4 regions of the Paenibacillus sp. VMFN-D1 genome follow, and region 1 is predicted to be linked to each of the others. Evidence: predicted binding sites of a transcription regulator. Region 1 holds the regulator's gene; each other region holds the start of a gene.
What was found. The regulator Rex, encoded in region 1, represses fermentation and respiration genes when NADH is low (regulators of the CRP and FNR family bind a similar motif). The targets are predictions, from matches to a motif close to TTGTGAAATATTTCACAA.
Positions count from the first base shown of each region.

Region 2: nirB (nitrite reductase large subunit NirB) is a predicted target of Rex. The motif match lies at 1,154-1,171, and genes of this name have one in related genera.
Region 3: C7820_RS25375 (cytochrome ubiquinol oxidase subunit I) is a predicted target of Rex. The motif match lies at 2,348-2,365, and genes of this name have one in related genera.
Region 4: pflB (formate C-acetyltransferase) is a predicted target of Rex. The motif match lies at 1,832-1,849, and genes of this name have one in related genera.

Region 1 is NZ_QRDU01000001.1:653,643-657,132, forward strand. Features, by position in the region: gene dinG (ATP-dependent DNA helicase DinG) at 1-1,635, shown strand, start outside; gene C7820_RS03190 (redox-sensing transcriptional repressor Rex) at 1,752-2,438, shown strand; gene C7820_RS03195 (amidohydrolase) at 2,392-3,490, shown strand, end outside.
Region 2 is NZ_QRDU01000001.1:1,747,468-1,750,957, reverse strand. Features, by position in the region: gene C7820_RS08180 (alpha/beta fold hydrolase) at 1-331, shown strand, start outside; gene C7820_RS08175 (VOC family protein) at 463-954, shown strand; gene nirB (nitrite reductase large subunit NirB) at 1,193-3,490, shown strand, end outside.
Region 3 is NZ_QRDU01000004.1:325,208-328,697, forward strand. Features, by position in the region: gene C7820_RS25360 (iron ABC transporter permease) at 1-1,100, shown strand, start outside; gene C7820_RS25365 (hypothetical protein) at 1,162-1,464, shown strand; gene C7820_RS25370 (hypothetical protein) at 1,745-2,227, shown strand; gene C7820_RS25375 (cytochrome ubiquinol oxidase subunit I) at 2,513-3,490, shown strand, end outside.
Region 4 is NZ_QRDU01000001.1:3,113,690-3,117,179, forward strand. Features, by position in the region: gene pflB (formate C-acetyltransferase) at 1-1,802, opposite strand, end outside; gene mobA (molybdenum cofactor guanylyltransferase) at 1,913-2,536, opposite strand; gene adhE (bifunctional acetaldehyde-CoA/alcohol dehydrogenase) at 2,641-3,490, opposite strand, start outside.

The sequences.
Region 1 (3,490 bases):
AGCAGCGACTCGGACTCCTGTCAGGGCCGTGCCTGCCCTTGGTTCCGCAAGTGCTATTACCACCGGGCCAAGCATGAAGCCGGAATCGCGGATGTCGTCATAACGAACCATTCCAAGCTGTTTACGGACGTCAAGGCAGGCCATCAGCTGCTGCCTTCCTACGAGCGGCTCGTGATCGACGAAGCCCATCACCTGGAAGACGTTGCCGGCAAGCATCTCGGACTACATTTGAAGTACTTTACGGTCGTCCATACGCTGACACGGCTCTATAAGGACGCCCGGAGCGGGCAGCTGCCGGCGCTTCGCCAGCTGCTTCAATCGTCGGCCTATGAGCAGGCCGGTGAATGGACCGCCGTAATCGACCGGATGAGCGAGGATTTGGTCGATGTCAAAGAGCACTGGGACAAGCTGAGCGAATTGCTCTTCGGCCTGCTTCCGGAACGGAGCGACGCTGCTCCCGGCGACGGCGGCCAGTATACGCTGCGCCTTCAACCGGGGAAAAAGCCGAAAGAGTGGGAGACGCTGGCAGCGCTCGAAAACCAGATCTTTGTCACGGTAGGGGAAATCGTCCGCAAAGGCGAAAAGATGCTGTCCGAGTACAAGGAGGAGCAGGATGATTACGGTTCCGACAGCCTGATCACCGATATCGGCGGGCTGCTCAAGGACCTCAGCTCCGAGCGGGAGAATCTCCGGTTCTTTATGACGCTGAACGACGAAACCGTCGTGTACTGGATGGAAGCAAGCGGCCATTTCCGCAGTAAATCGCTCCAGCTGTACGCTGTTCCGGTTGACGTCAGCAAGCAGCTCAAGGAGCTGTTTTTTGATAAGAAAAAGAGCGTCATCCTGACGTCCGCCACCTTATCCGTAGATAAATCGTTCCAGTATATGATCGATAACCTTGGACTGCAGGAGGACCAGGACAGCGGACGCCTTGTGACGGTCCAGCTTCCGTCCCCGTTCCGGTACAGGGACCAGGCGCTGCTCGTCATTCCGCGGGATTTTCCAAGCGTGAAGGGAAGTGTCGGGGACGCCCTGTTTGTCGAAACGCTGGCCCGCTCACTGGCGGACGCCGCGATCGCGACCCACGGCCGGATGCTGGTGCTGTTCACCTCGTACCGCATGCTGCGCCAGGTATACGAGCCGCTGAAAGAAGCCCTTGCACAAAGCGACATCGCCGTGCTTGGACAGGGCGTAGACAGCGGCAGCCGCACGAAGCTGATCCGGCGGTTTACGGACAGCAGCGCTTCGGTGCTGCTTGGAACGAGCAGCTTCTGGGAAGGCGTGGACATCCCGGGTGAAGCGCTGACGTGCCTGGCCATCGTCCGGCTCCCGTTCCAGCCGCCGAACCATCCGCTGGTCGAAGCGAAGAGCGAGCTGCTGCAGCGCCAGAAGAAGAACCCGTTCATGAAGCTGTCGGTCCCGCAGGCCGTCATCCGCTTCAAGCAGGGCTTCGGGCGGCTGGTCCGCACCGCCCATGACCGGGGCATCGTTATCGTATACGATACACGCGTCATCGAATCGTATTACGGGAAATACTTCCTGTACTCGCTGCCTGGACCGAAAATGGAGCATATGCAGACAGACCAGATGGTTCCGCGCATCTCTGAATGGCTTCATCAGGACGGTGTGTCTTAAATGAGTCCATTAGATAGAATGAACTAAAGCGGTTAGAACAGGAAGTTCAATGCAAAACTTTAGTTCAATCTATATAACCAAATAAATATTCAAGCCGTTCAATAGGGGGAACATGCATGAAATCGGAGAAAATATCCGAGGCGGTTGTCCGCAGATTGCCTATATATCTTAGATATCTAAATGAGCTGAACAAACGGGAGGTGGCCACGGTCTCCTCCCAGGAGCTCGGGCAGAAGCTGGATCTCAACCCGGCGCAGATCCGCAAGGATTTGGCGTATTTCGGGGATTTTGGCCGTAAGGGGATAGGGTATGACGTGTCCTATCTCATCGAGAAGATCCGTCAAATTCTGAATTTGGACCAGCAGATCAACGCGGTGCTGGTCGGAGCGGGGAATCTTGGTCAAGCTTTGTCCAACTATAACTTTTACCTGAAGGAAAATATGAAGATCGTGGCCGTGTTTGACGCCAATCCGTCCAAAATCGGCACGCGCATCAACACCTTGACGGTACAGGCTATGGATGAGCTGAAAGAAACGATACAAAGTAAAAATATCCGGATCGGGATTATTACCGTTCCGGATTTCGAAGCGCAAAACGTCGCCGATCAGCTGATCGCGGCCGGGATCGAGGCGATTCTGAATTTTGCACCGACGATTCTGAAGGCACCGGCAAGCATTCGGATACACGCCGCCGATTTTACGACGGATTTGCTCAGCCTCGCTTATTATTTGAACAACGGAAAGGACGACACGGAAGATGACGGACAATTTGAAGAGCTCGAGCAGCCGGAGAAACAATCCTAAATGGGCAATCAAGAACGGCAGCTTTGCCGTTTTGCGGCCGGAGCAGCCTGTACTGCATGGCTGGATGGTCATTGAGGGCGACCGCATCACCTATATCGGTGAAGAGGAGCCGCAGCTGGAGGAGGGCGTACAGGTCGTCGACGGCACGCATTTATTTTTTATGCCGGGCCTGATCAACACCCATGGACATACCGCTATGTCGCTGCTGCGCGGTTACGGAGATGACATGGTGCTCCAGGAATGGCTGCAGGAAAAAATGTGGCCGATGGAAGCGAAATTCACGTCCAGTGACGTCTACTGGGGGACTTCGCTGTCCGTGCTTGAAATGCTGAAGGGCGGCACGACGACGTTCCTCGATATGTACGATCATATGGATCAGGTAGGCAAAGTGGTGACTGAATCCGGCATGCGCGCAGCCCTGACCCGCGGTGTCATCGGTCTGTGCCCGGAGGATGTGCAGCGGCACAAGCTGAACGAAGCCATTCAGTTCGCCAAGGACTGGCACGGGCAGGCAGACGGCCGGATCACAGCGATGATTTCTCCGCATGCCCCGTACACATGCCCTCCTGATTTTATTGAGAAGTTCGTTCAGGCGGCGCATGACCTGGATCTGCCGATGCATACGCATATGTCGGAGACCAAGGCGGAAGTGGAGCAGAATGTACGCGATTATGGAACGCGTCCGGCGATTCATTTGGAGAAGCTCGGCATGTTCTCACGGCCGACGATTCTGGCACACGCGGTCCATTTGACAGATGAGGAAATCGACATTTTGGCGAAGCATCACGTGACGGTATCACACAACCCTGGCAGCAACCTGAAGCTGGCGAGCGGTGTGGCCCGCGTTACCGACATGATGCAGGCAGGCATTACGGTTTCCCTGGGAACCGACAGTGCGGCGAGCAATAACAATTTGGACATGTTTGAAGAAATGCGCCTTGCCGCTTTGATACATAAAGGCGTCTCGGGAGATCCGACGGCGGTTCCCGCCGCGGAAGCGCTGCGTATGGGCACGATCTACGGAGCCCAATCCTTGTTCCTGGAGGGAGTCG
Region 2 (3,490 bases), 1.1 Mb from region 1:
GACATCGGAGGTATTAAATCAGACGAACGAGCACGACTTGGAGCAGTTCTCCAATATGTTGAAAGATCAGAGGTCCGGTCACGGTTTTCTGATCGACCTGGTGCAGACCGGGAAGCAGCTTGATCATGAATTGTCCGCTATCAGGTGCCCGACTTTGATCATGCACAGTATTCATGATGCCTCCGTGCCCATAGATCATGCCCGATTTGCTCATGAGGTGATTCTCAGTTCCCAGTTATGTGAATTGAATTCGTGGGGTCATTTAATTTGGGTTGGAGAAGACTCCGCTGAAATGTATCGAAAATTGTTTGTGTTTTTAGACAAACACTAAACGAATTGCACGGGAGTCAACAAAACTAGCACTCCTCTGATCCTATGCTGCCAACAAAGCAATCGAAAAGAAACGCCGGTTCCCTTGATAGGCTACAATCATCATAGAAATGAATATAGCCGGGAGGTAGGATGCGAATGAATTTGCACAAGATTACCCCAAACCTGTGGTTCGATTCTCAAGCTGAAGAGGCGGCGAATTTTTATACGTCCATTTTCCATGATTCCCAAATTGGCAGAATTGCCCGCTACGGTCCGGAAAGCCGTGGTGTAGAGGGAACGGTGATGACCGTGGAATTTCAATTGGAAGGGCAGCCATTTGTCGCACTGAATGGGGGTCCGCATTTTAAGTTCAATGAGGCCATATCTTTTATCGTTCATTGCGATGATCAGGAGGAGCTGGACTATTATTGGGATAAGCTCTCCGAAGGAGGGGACGAAAAGGCGCAGGTTTGCGGTTGGTTAAAAGATCAATTCGGCGTATCCTGGCAAATCATCCCCAGCCATTTAACGGAGATGATCAGTGACCCCGACCCGGCTAGAGCAGGGCGAGTCATGCAAGCCATACTCCAGACGAAAAAGAAAATCGACATAAAGGCGCTGCAGCAAGCTTACGAAAATTAAAGTTATTCTTACCCGCGTTAAATACGAAGGTTCGAAGAAAAGGTCACCTGTCAGGGTGGCCTTTTGTATTTTTGCTTCTTACGGTTGGAGGTCATCACAATAACGCCGTAACATTCCTGCCCTTCGCAAATTTTTTGCTTTAACAAAGCCGCTGTGATTTACTTCACAGGCAAAGCCTCCCATATCCGTTACGATATAAATGTAATGAATTTCACAAGGTTGCACGGGAGGCGTGTTTATGAGCAGACGATTGGTGATGATAGGCAACGGGATGGCGGGGGCGCGGTGTATCGAGGAAATTCTCCGCCGGGACCGCGACCGCTACGAGATAACGATGATCGGGGATGAACCGTATCCCAACTATAACCGCATTATGCTGTCCCCTGTGCTGCAAGGGAAAACGACGTTTGAAGAAATCACGATTAACGATTGGGACTGGTATCAGTCCAATAACATACATTTGCTGTCCAAGGAACGGGCTATAGAGATTAACCGAGCGTCGAAAGAAGTCCGAACCGACCGGGGAACCGTCGTCCCCTACGACGAGCTCATTATCGCGACCGGATCCAGCGCGTTTATTTTACCTGTACCAGGACACGACCTGGAAGGCGTCGTCGGTTTCCGCACCATTGAAGACACGAAAATGATGCTGGAAACGGCTAAACAATACAAAAAGGCGGTCGTGATCGGCGGCGGACTGCTCGGCTTGGAAGCAGCTCGCGGATTGATGAACCAGGGGATGGAGGTTCATGTCGTTCATTTGCTGCCCCATCTGATGGAAATGCAGCTCGACGCGGCAGCGGCAAAGCTGCTTCAGCAGGACCTGGAAGCCCAGGGCATGAAGTTTCTGATGGAAAAGAAAACAACCGAAATCTACGGTGACGGGAGAGTACAAGGGCTTCGGTTTGAAGACGGAACGAACGTCGAATGCGATCTTGTCGTCATGGCCGTCGGCATCCGTCCCAATGCAGCGCTGGCGCGGGACGCGGGGCTGGCGGTTGGCCGGGCGATTCAAGTCAACGACCTGATGCAGACGACGGACCCGTCGATTTATGCCGTAGGCGAGTGCGCTGAACACCGCGGTATTGCCTATGGTCTGGTAGCTCCATTGTATGAACAGGGCATCGTGCTTGCGGACCACCTTACAGGCCGGCCTACGGAAGGTTACGCGGGCAGCGTGTTGTCCACGCAGCTTAAGGTAGCGGGATGCGATCTGTTTTCCGGTGGAGAAATCCACGCGGATGCGGACACGAAAGCCATAGTCGTGCAGGACGAGGTCGCCGGATCCTACAAAAAGATCCTGGTCCGCGAGAACCGCATCGTCGGCGTCGTGCTGTACGGGGACGTATCCGACGGAACCCGGCTGTTCAGCCTGCTGAAGAAGGGCAGCGACATTCAGGAATATACGAGTGCCTCCGTGCTCCATAAAGCCGGGGGAGACAGCGGACTCGATGTCGCGTCGATCAGCGCGGACGAAACGATTTGCGGATGCAACGGTGTAACCAAGGGACGCATCGTCGGCGCCATTCTCGAAAACGGACTGACCACGTTCGACGAAGTGAAAGCTGTGACCAAAGCCGGAGGCTCATGCGGCAAATGCCGCGGCATGGTTGAGGCGATTCTTGCGCATACGCTGGGCGACAAATTCGACGCATCGGCGCAGAAGGCGGCAGGCATGTGCGCATGCACGACGCTTACCCGCGATGAGGTGGTGGCCGCGATTCGCGAGAAAGGTCTGCAGTCGCCAAGGGAGACGCGCATCGTGCTCGGGTTTGCATCCGAGGAGGGCTGCTCGAAGTGCCGTCCGGCACTGAATTATTATTTGCGGATGCTGCATCCCGAGACGTATGCCGACGATAAGGCATCCCGATATGTCAACGAACGAATGGAAGGCAACATGCAGAAGGACGGTACGTTCTCCGTCATTCCGCGGATGTATGGCGGAACGACGACACCGGAGGATTTGATCCGCATCGGTGAAGTTGCGAAGAAATACAACGTGCCGCTGGTAAAAATTACGGGCGCAAGCCGCATCGGGCTGTACGGCGTACAGAAGGAAGACGTCCCTAACGTTTGGGAGGAGCTGGAGATGCGTTCGGGATACGCCTACTCCAAGTCGCTGCGTAACGTAAAATCGTGTGTCGGTTCGAGATTTTGCCGGTTCGGCACCCAGGACTCGTTAGGACTAGGTATCCGGCTGGAACAGGAGATCGAGATGGTCGATACGCCGCACAAAATGAAAATGGGCGTGACCGGCTGTCCGCGAAACTGTGCCGAAGTATTGACGAAGGATTTTGGCGTCGTCTGCGTGGAGAACGGATACCAGCTGTATTTTGGCGGAAACGGCGGCACCGAGGTCCGGGAATGCGACAGCCTGACGACGGTGGCGACTGAGGACGAAGTGATCCTGTTGGCTAAAGCCTACGTTCAGCTATACCGGGAAACCGGCATTTACGGCGAACGCACAGCCCCATGGGTGAAGCGCATGGGCACAGATTGGGTGCGCCAAATGTTGGACAATGAGCAGGAGATTGCC
Region 3 (3,490 bases), on a different contig from region 1:
GGGCCGTCACGGCGCTGTTCGGCGCGCCGTGGCTGATTTGGCTGGCGCTGCGGGCCAGCCGCACGGCTGCTGCCGATGGCGGAGGCGGGATGAGCGCCGGCGTGCTGCATAAGCGCCCGCCGTACCCGCTGCTGCTTGCCGCCATGATTGTGCTGATCCTGCTGGCATCGGTCATCGGCATATCGGCAGGCAGCCTGCGCATCCCGCTGGGCGATACGCTCGCGGTCCTGAGCGGCGGCGGGGAGGCGATGTACCGCAATATCATCCTTGATATGCGTCTGCCCCGCCTGCTGGTATCGCTGCTGGCCGGAGCCGGTCTCGCCGTGGCCGGCGTCATGCTGCAGAGCACCGTCCGCAATCCGCTGGCGGATGCCTCGGTGGTGGGCGTCACCTCCGGCGCGGGCGTTGGGGCGCTGCTGCTGATCGTGCTTTTCCCGGCCGCCTCCGGCGGATGGCTGCCGGCTGCGGCCATCGTGGGCGCTGTGGGCGCAGCAGCCGTGGTCGGCGTGCTGTCCTGGCGGAAGGGGCTGGAGACCAGCACACTGACGCTGGTCGGCATCGCCGTGTCGGCGGCCTGCGCCGCGGCGATCCAGTTTCTGGTCATCCGCTCCGGCATGGGGGCTGCTCCGGCGCTGGCCTGGCTGGCCGGCACCGTCTATGCCCGCGGCTGGAGCGATTTGATCAGGCTGGCTGCGCTGCTGATCGTCCTGCTTCCTGCGGCCTGGCTGATCGGCCGCCGGGCGGACCTGCTGGGATTCGGCGATGCCGTATCCCAGGGTCTTGGCCTGGCGCTGACGCGGGCCCGGCTGCTCACAGCGCTGATCGGCGTGCTCATCGCGGCCGCCGTCGTTCAGGCCGTTGGCACGGTCGGTTTCGTCGGCCTGCTGGCACCGCACGCCGTCCGCCTGCTGACCGGGCATCATACCCGGCGCGCGGTCGTGCTGTCGGCGCTGCTCGGGGGCCTGTTGATGGTCGTATCCGATATCGTCGGCCGGCTGCTGATCGCCCCCAAGGAAATTCCGGTCGGTCTTGTCGCAGCGGTCATCGGAACGCCTTATCTGCTCTTTCTGATGTTCCGCTCCAACCGGCTCAGGAAATAGCCTTCCGCCCCGGCTCCCTTCGCCTCTGCTGGAATAAGCTGGGGTGAAGGGGGTGAGACGCATGACGACATCCAAGCATTATTCGGCTGCCAAGAAGTATATGAACCGCCGGGTAAAGATCAAGACGAAGTACGGAAGCACGTTCTACGGTAAGATCGTCAAGGTCAGCAGTTCCAAGGTATATCTGAAGGTTTCCTCGGTCTCGAGCAGTCCCGGAAAGGCGCATATCTCGTTTTTTCCTTTCATTCTGCCGCTCGTACTGTTTGATCTGCTGGTGATTGCGCTGGCGGACGGCCGTCACCATCATGTTCCGCATCCACACTACCCACACGGTCCGTATCCCGGCCCATACCGTCGTCTATAATCGGACTTGGTTCTGCGGCTAACAACCGTTTACACCAGGCGGATTTCGACAAAATGGCTGGTAAATGTTATCCTTTTGTCGTAATTTCATACAAAAAATGAAGCCGCACGCATGCCGCATTAAAGCGCTCTACATCCGGCAGCTGCGGGTTTCCCGCTTTGGAAGGCCCCCGGAAGGGGGCTTTTTTATATTTCCGGCACTTGGCACTATTTCTCACTTTGATTCTGTCCCTCAGAAGTAGTACATTATTAATTGAAATCATAAGGAGGTTTCCGAATTAATGTTCTATGAAGACAATGAGAATTTGAGCATCATGACCTACACCTTGAATAGCGGCATTAAAGGAACTGTACCTTTATCCAATAAGCAGATTCAGGAATGGATCGAGTGCTATCGCACGGATGCGAAATTCATCACAGCGATCGGTAAGGAGTTTTTTGGCCTGAATCCGGAGCTGGTCGCCGATTTTAAAGTGCATAATCGGTTCTCCAATTACGCTGAACTGATCAAGCCCGTAGTATCTTCTTCGGAGCCCGACAACACGGATCAGCTCTCGAAGGCGTACGAAGAAAATCGGGTGTACTTCAAAGTCGATTGCAAATGCGGTACGACTTACACGACCTTTTCCCAATACTACACGACCAAATGGTATTGTTCCAAGTGCAAGGAAATCGTATTTTTGGACAAGAAGAAGGGCAGAGTGCCGACCGATAAGGGCGATGCCTGGTACATGACCAATAAATACTATGTGGCACGGGACTAGCATGATTTCACGAACGAGCCTGAAGCAGGCAACATATATAGAGGAACTGAAGAATTGGACGGCTGCGCCGAAAGGTGCGGGCGTCTTTTTTGTGCTTGAAGGGCCTCATTTTTAAATATTTTGTGACTAATTTCACAAAATCGAAGATTTGGGCTTTGTATTGTGACATTTATCACAATATTCGGATTCAAAGTCTGCCATGATACAGGAAGAAACGATGAAGCCAAGTTATCGGAACCTGTTAGGCGGGTTTTAAGAATAACGACAGGAAAGAGGGAAGAGACGATGGATGTAGTTATGCTCTCACGTATCCAGTTTGCCGCGACGACGATTTTTCACTTTTTTTTCGTGCCGCTGTCCATTGGACTGGTGTTCACGATCGCGATCATGGAAACGATGTATGTCGTCAAAGGCAAAGAAGAGTACAAACGAATGGCTAAATTTTGGGGGAAGCTGTTCCTGATCAACTTCGCCGTCGGCGTGGTGACAGGGATTTTGCAGGAGTTCCAGTTCGGAATGAACTGGTCGGCTTACTCCCGCTTTGTAGGTGACGTCTTCGGGGCGCCGCTGGCGATCGAAGCGCTGCTTGCGTTTTTCCTCGAATCGACGTTTATCGGCCTGTGGATTTTCGGATGGGAGCGCCTGTCCAAAAAGGTCCACATGATCTGCATCTGGCTGGTCGCGTTCGGCACGGTGATGTCGGCGTTCTGGATTTTGGCAGCCAACTCCTTTATGCAGCGTCCGGTCGGTTTTACGATCCATAACGGCCGCGCCGAGATGAACGACTTCCTAGCTTTGATTACGAACGGCCAGCTGCTGCTGGAGTTCCCGCACACGATTCTGGCGGCTTTTATGACCGGGGCCTTTCTGGTCACCGGGGTCAGCGCCTACAAGCTGCTGAAGAAGCAGGATACCGCCTTTTTCAAAAAATCTTTTGTCATCGCGGTGATCATCGGGCTTGTGTCCTCGATCGGCGTGGCACTGGTGGGCCATCAGCAGGCGCAATATTTGGTGAAGACCCAGCCGATGAAAATGGCTGCGACCGAAGCGCTCTGGGAAACGAGCAGCGATCCCGCGCCGTGGACGGTCACCGCATTTATCGATACGAAAAATCAGACCAATACCGGGGAATTCCAAATTCCCTACCTGCTCAGCTTCTTGTCTTACAGCAAGTTTTCCGGCGAAGTTACGGGGATGAAGGAGCTGCAGTCCCAGTATGAACAGCAGTACGGCCCCGGGGATTACATCCCTCCGGTGCGCACG
Region 4 (3,490 bases), 2.5 Mb from region 1:
GGAATCGCGCCGCGGTACGTTTTATGCTTGCGCAGCCGGTTCATGAACCCTTCCGCCAGCTCCACGGCGAGCTGGTCGACCCGGTCGTCGTTGTTGCCGTATTGCGGATACTCGCCTTCGATTTCAAAATCAACCGCGATCCCTTTTTCATTGCGGATCGGGCGAACCTTCGCGTAACGAATGGCGCTCAGGCTGTCGGCTACGACCGACAGGCCGGCAATACCGCAGGCCATCGTCCGGACAATATCCCGGTCATGAAGGGCCATTTCGATGCGCTCGTAGCAGTATTTGTCATGCATGTAATGGATCACGTTCAGCGTGTTGATATACAATTTCGCCAGCCAATCCTGGATGACGTCGAACTTCGCTTTCACTTCCTCATAGTCCAGCACCTCGGACGTGATTGGCGCGATGGCCGGTCCGACCTGGGCGCCGCTCTTCTCGTCGACGCCGCCGTTGACGGCGTACAAGAGCGCCTTGGCCAGATTGGCCCGGGCTCCGAAGAACTGCATCTGCTTGCCGATCCGCATCGCGGATACGCAGCAGGCGATGCCGTAATCGTCGCCGAAGTGCGGACGCATCAGGTCGTCGTTCTCGTACTGGATCGAGCTGGTCTCAGCCGACACTTTGGCGCAGAACTTCTTGAAGTTCTCCGGCAGCTGCGTCGACCACAGCACCGTCAGGTTCGGCTCGGGCGCAGGTCCCAGGTTGTAGAGGGTATGCAGGAAGCGGAAGGAGTTCCGCGTCACGCGCGTCTTGCCGTCAAGCCCCATGCCGCCGACCGACTCGGTCACCCATGTCGGATCGCCGCTGAACAGCTCGTTGTAGTCAGGTGTGCGCAAAAATTTGACGATCCGCAGCTTCATGACGAAATGGTCGACGATCTCCTGCGCCAGGCTCTCCGTCAGCGTGCCTTCCTCGAGGTCGCGCTCGATATAAATGTCCAGGAAGCTGGATACCCGGCCAAGGCTCATCGCCGCTCCGTTCTGCTCCTTAATGGCTGCCAGATAAGCGAAGTAGAGCCACTGCACCGCCTCTTTGGCGTTCATCGCGGGTCTCGAGATATCATGTCCGTAAGATGCCGCCATCGCCTTCAGCTCGCCGAGGCTTCGGATCTGTTCGGACAGCTCTTCGCGCAGCCGGATGACGTCTTCGCTCATCGCGTCGACTTCGAGCTGGAGCAGCTCCTCCTTCTTGCCCTGGATGAGGCGGTCGACACCGTACAGCGCCACGCGGCGGTAGTCGCCGATAATCCGGCCCCGTCCGTAGGCATCCGGAAGGCCCGTGATGATGCCGGCCTTGCGGGCTGCTCGCATCTCGGACGTATAGGCGTCAAACACGCCTTGGTTATGCGTCTTGCGCAGATCGGTAAAAATGCGCTCCAGCTCCGGGTTCAATTGATACCCGTACGCATTGCAGGCATCGACGACCATCCGGATACCGCCGAACGGCTGAACGGCACGCTTAAGCGGTGCGTCGGTCTGCAATCCGACGATGGTTTCCTTGTCTTGGTCGATGTATCCCGGTGCATGCGAGGTTATGGTGGAGACCGTGTTCACGTCCACGTCGTGAACGCCGCCCCGGTCCCGCTCTTCCTTCAACAGCTGGCTGACCTGCTTCCACAGCTCCAGCGTGTTCTCCGTTGGCGGCGCAAGGAACTGCTCATCGCCCTCATACGGTGTGAGGTTGCGCCCGATAAATGAATTGACGTCAATATTTTTCTGCCAGCTGCCTCCCGCAAAACCGCGCCATGCCTCCTCGAATCCAGCCCGGTTCTTTACTTCGCTCTCTTTCATCGCCATGATCAAGCACCTCCGTTTTCTATGCTTTCATGTTACTTTTTTCACAGGTTAAAGACAGTGATTTTTCTCACTCTTTTCACTTTTCTCACCATCTTCGCTGCCACTTATTTTTATTTGAACGATTTTGATGCTTTCCCTTCGTCAGCCAAAAATTCGGTCAGCGCATCTCCCCAAGCATCTTCAAGTGTGCGAACAAAGCCGCCGTCCATGCCTTGATATCCGAAATCCGTTTCCGCAACCGTCAGATAACGAAGCTGTTGAACCAGACCATCAGCTTCCGTATGGCCGCTCTCCAGAAACTGCCCAAAATACACGGCGCAGGAGCGTTCATAAATACCGTGAAGCGGATGGAGCCTGCCGCCGATCATCGGCAGGACGGCGTCGAGCCCGTCCTCCAGCCTCAGCGCCATCAGCTCAGCGGCGTCGGCCGAGGGATACGGCATGTGACACCCGATGATCCACACGGCCCGGTGTTTAGACAGGGAGAGGCCCGCGTGCATGCCGCCGAGCAATCCTTTTCCGACATAATAATCCGTAATGATCCGGATATCCCGGTCCACCTGGCGAAGCAGCGGCCGGGGATCGTCCGTCACGATCGTAATCTCGCCACAGCACTTTCGCATTTCACGGATCTGCCGCTGCAGCAGCGTTTCTCCTTGAATCATCCGGAATAGGGTAGATGCGCCTTCCGTAGAACCATGATTGCCGCCTGCCAAAATAACGCCGGACAGCATATGAATCACTCCTTTCCACTGCGATCAACGCACATCACGATTCTGAGACAAGAAGGCTGCCGACGCTTTCGGTCGGCAGCCGGCTGGATCATGCGGCGCAGCTCCTAGAATTTGCCGTAGAAGGCGTTCCGGTAAACGTCCGCCAGTTCACTGACTAGCGGCATCCGCGGGTTGGCCGTCGTGCACTGGTCTTCGAACGCACGGTCGGCCAAATAATCCACTTTGGCCTCGAAATCGGCCGGATCAAAGCCGAGATCCTGGAATTTCTCCGGAATGCCCAGCGACTGGTTCAGCTTGCGCACCGCCTCGATCAGGCTGTTGACGCCTTCCTCTGTATTCCGGGACGGTAGGCCGAGCATCCGGGCGATTTCCGCATAGCGCAAGTCGGCCACGAAATGGTTGTATTTTGGAAACGATGCGAACTTCGTCGGTTTCTGCGCATTGTACCGGATGACATGCGGCATCAGGATCGCATTCGTCCGCCCGTGGGCCGTATGATACTGGCCGCCCCACTTGTGGGCCAGGCTGTGGTTGATGCCGAGGAAGGCGTTGGCAAACGCCATGCCGGCAATCGTCGACGCGTTATGCATCTTCTCCCTGGCCATCGGATCCGCCGTGTGGAAGGACTTTTCCAGATTTTCAAACACCAGCCGGATCGCATGAAGCGCAAGCCCGTCGGTATAATCACTCGCCATGACGGAAACGTACGCCTCGATGGCATGCGTGAGGACGTCCATTCCGGTGTCGGCCACGGCCGTTTTCGGCAGGCTGTACACGAATTCCGGGTCGATGATCGCCACGTCCGGCGTCAGCTCGTAATCGGCGAGCGGATACTTCGTATTCCCTTCCTTCTTGTCCGTGATGACCGCAAAAGAGGTTACTTCCGAGCCGGTGCCCGAAGTGGTCGGGATGGCGACAAACTGGGCCTTTTCGCCAAGCCGCGGATACTTATAA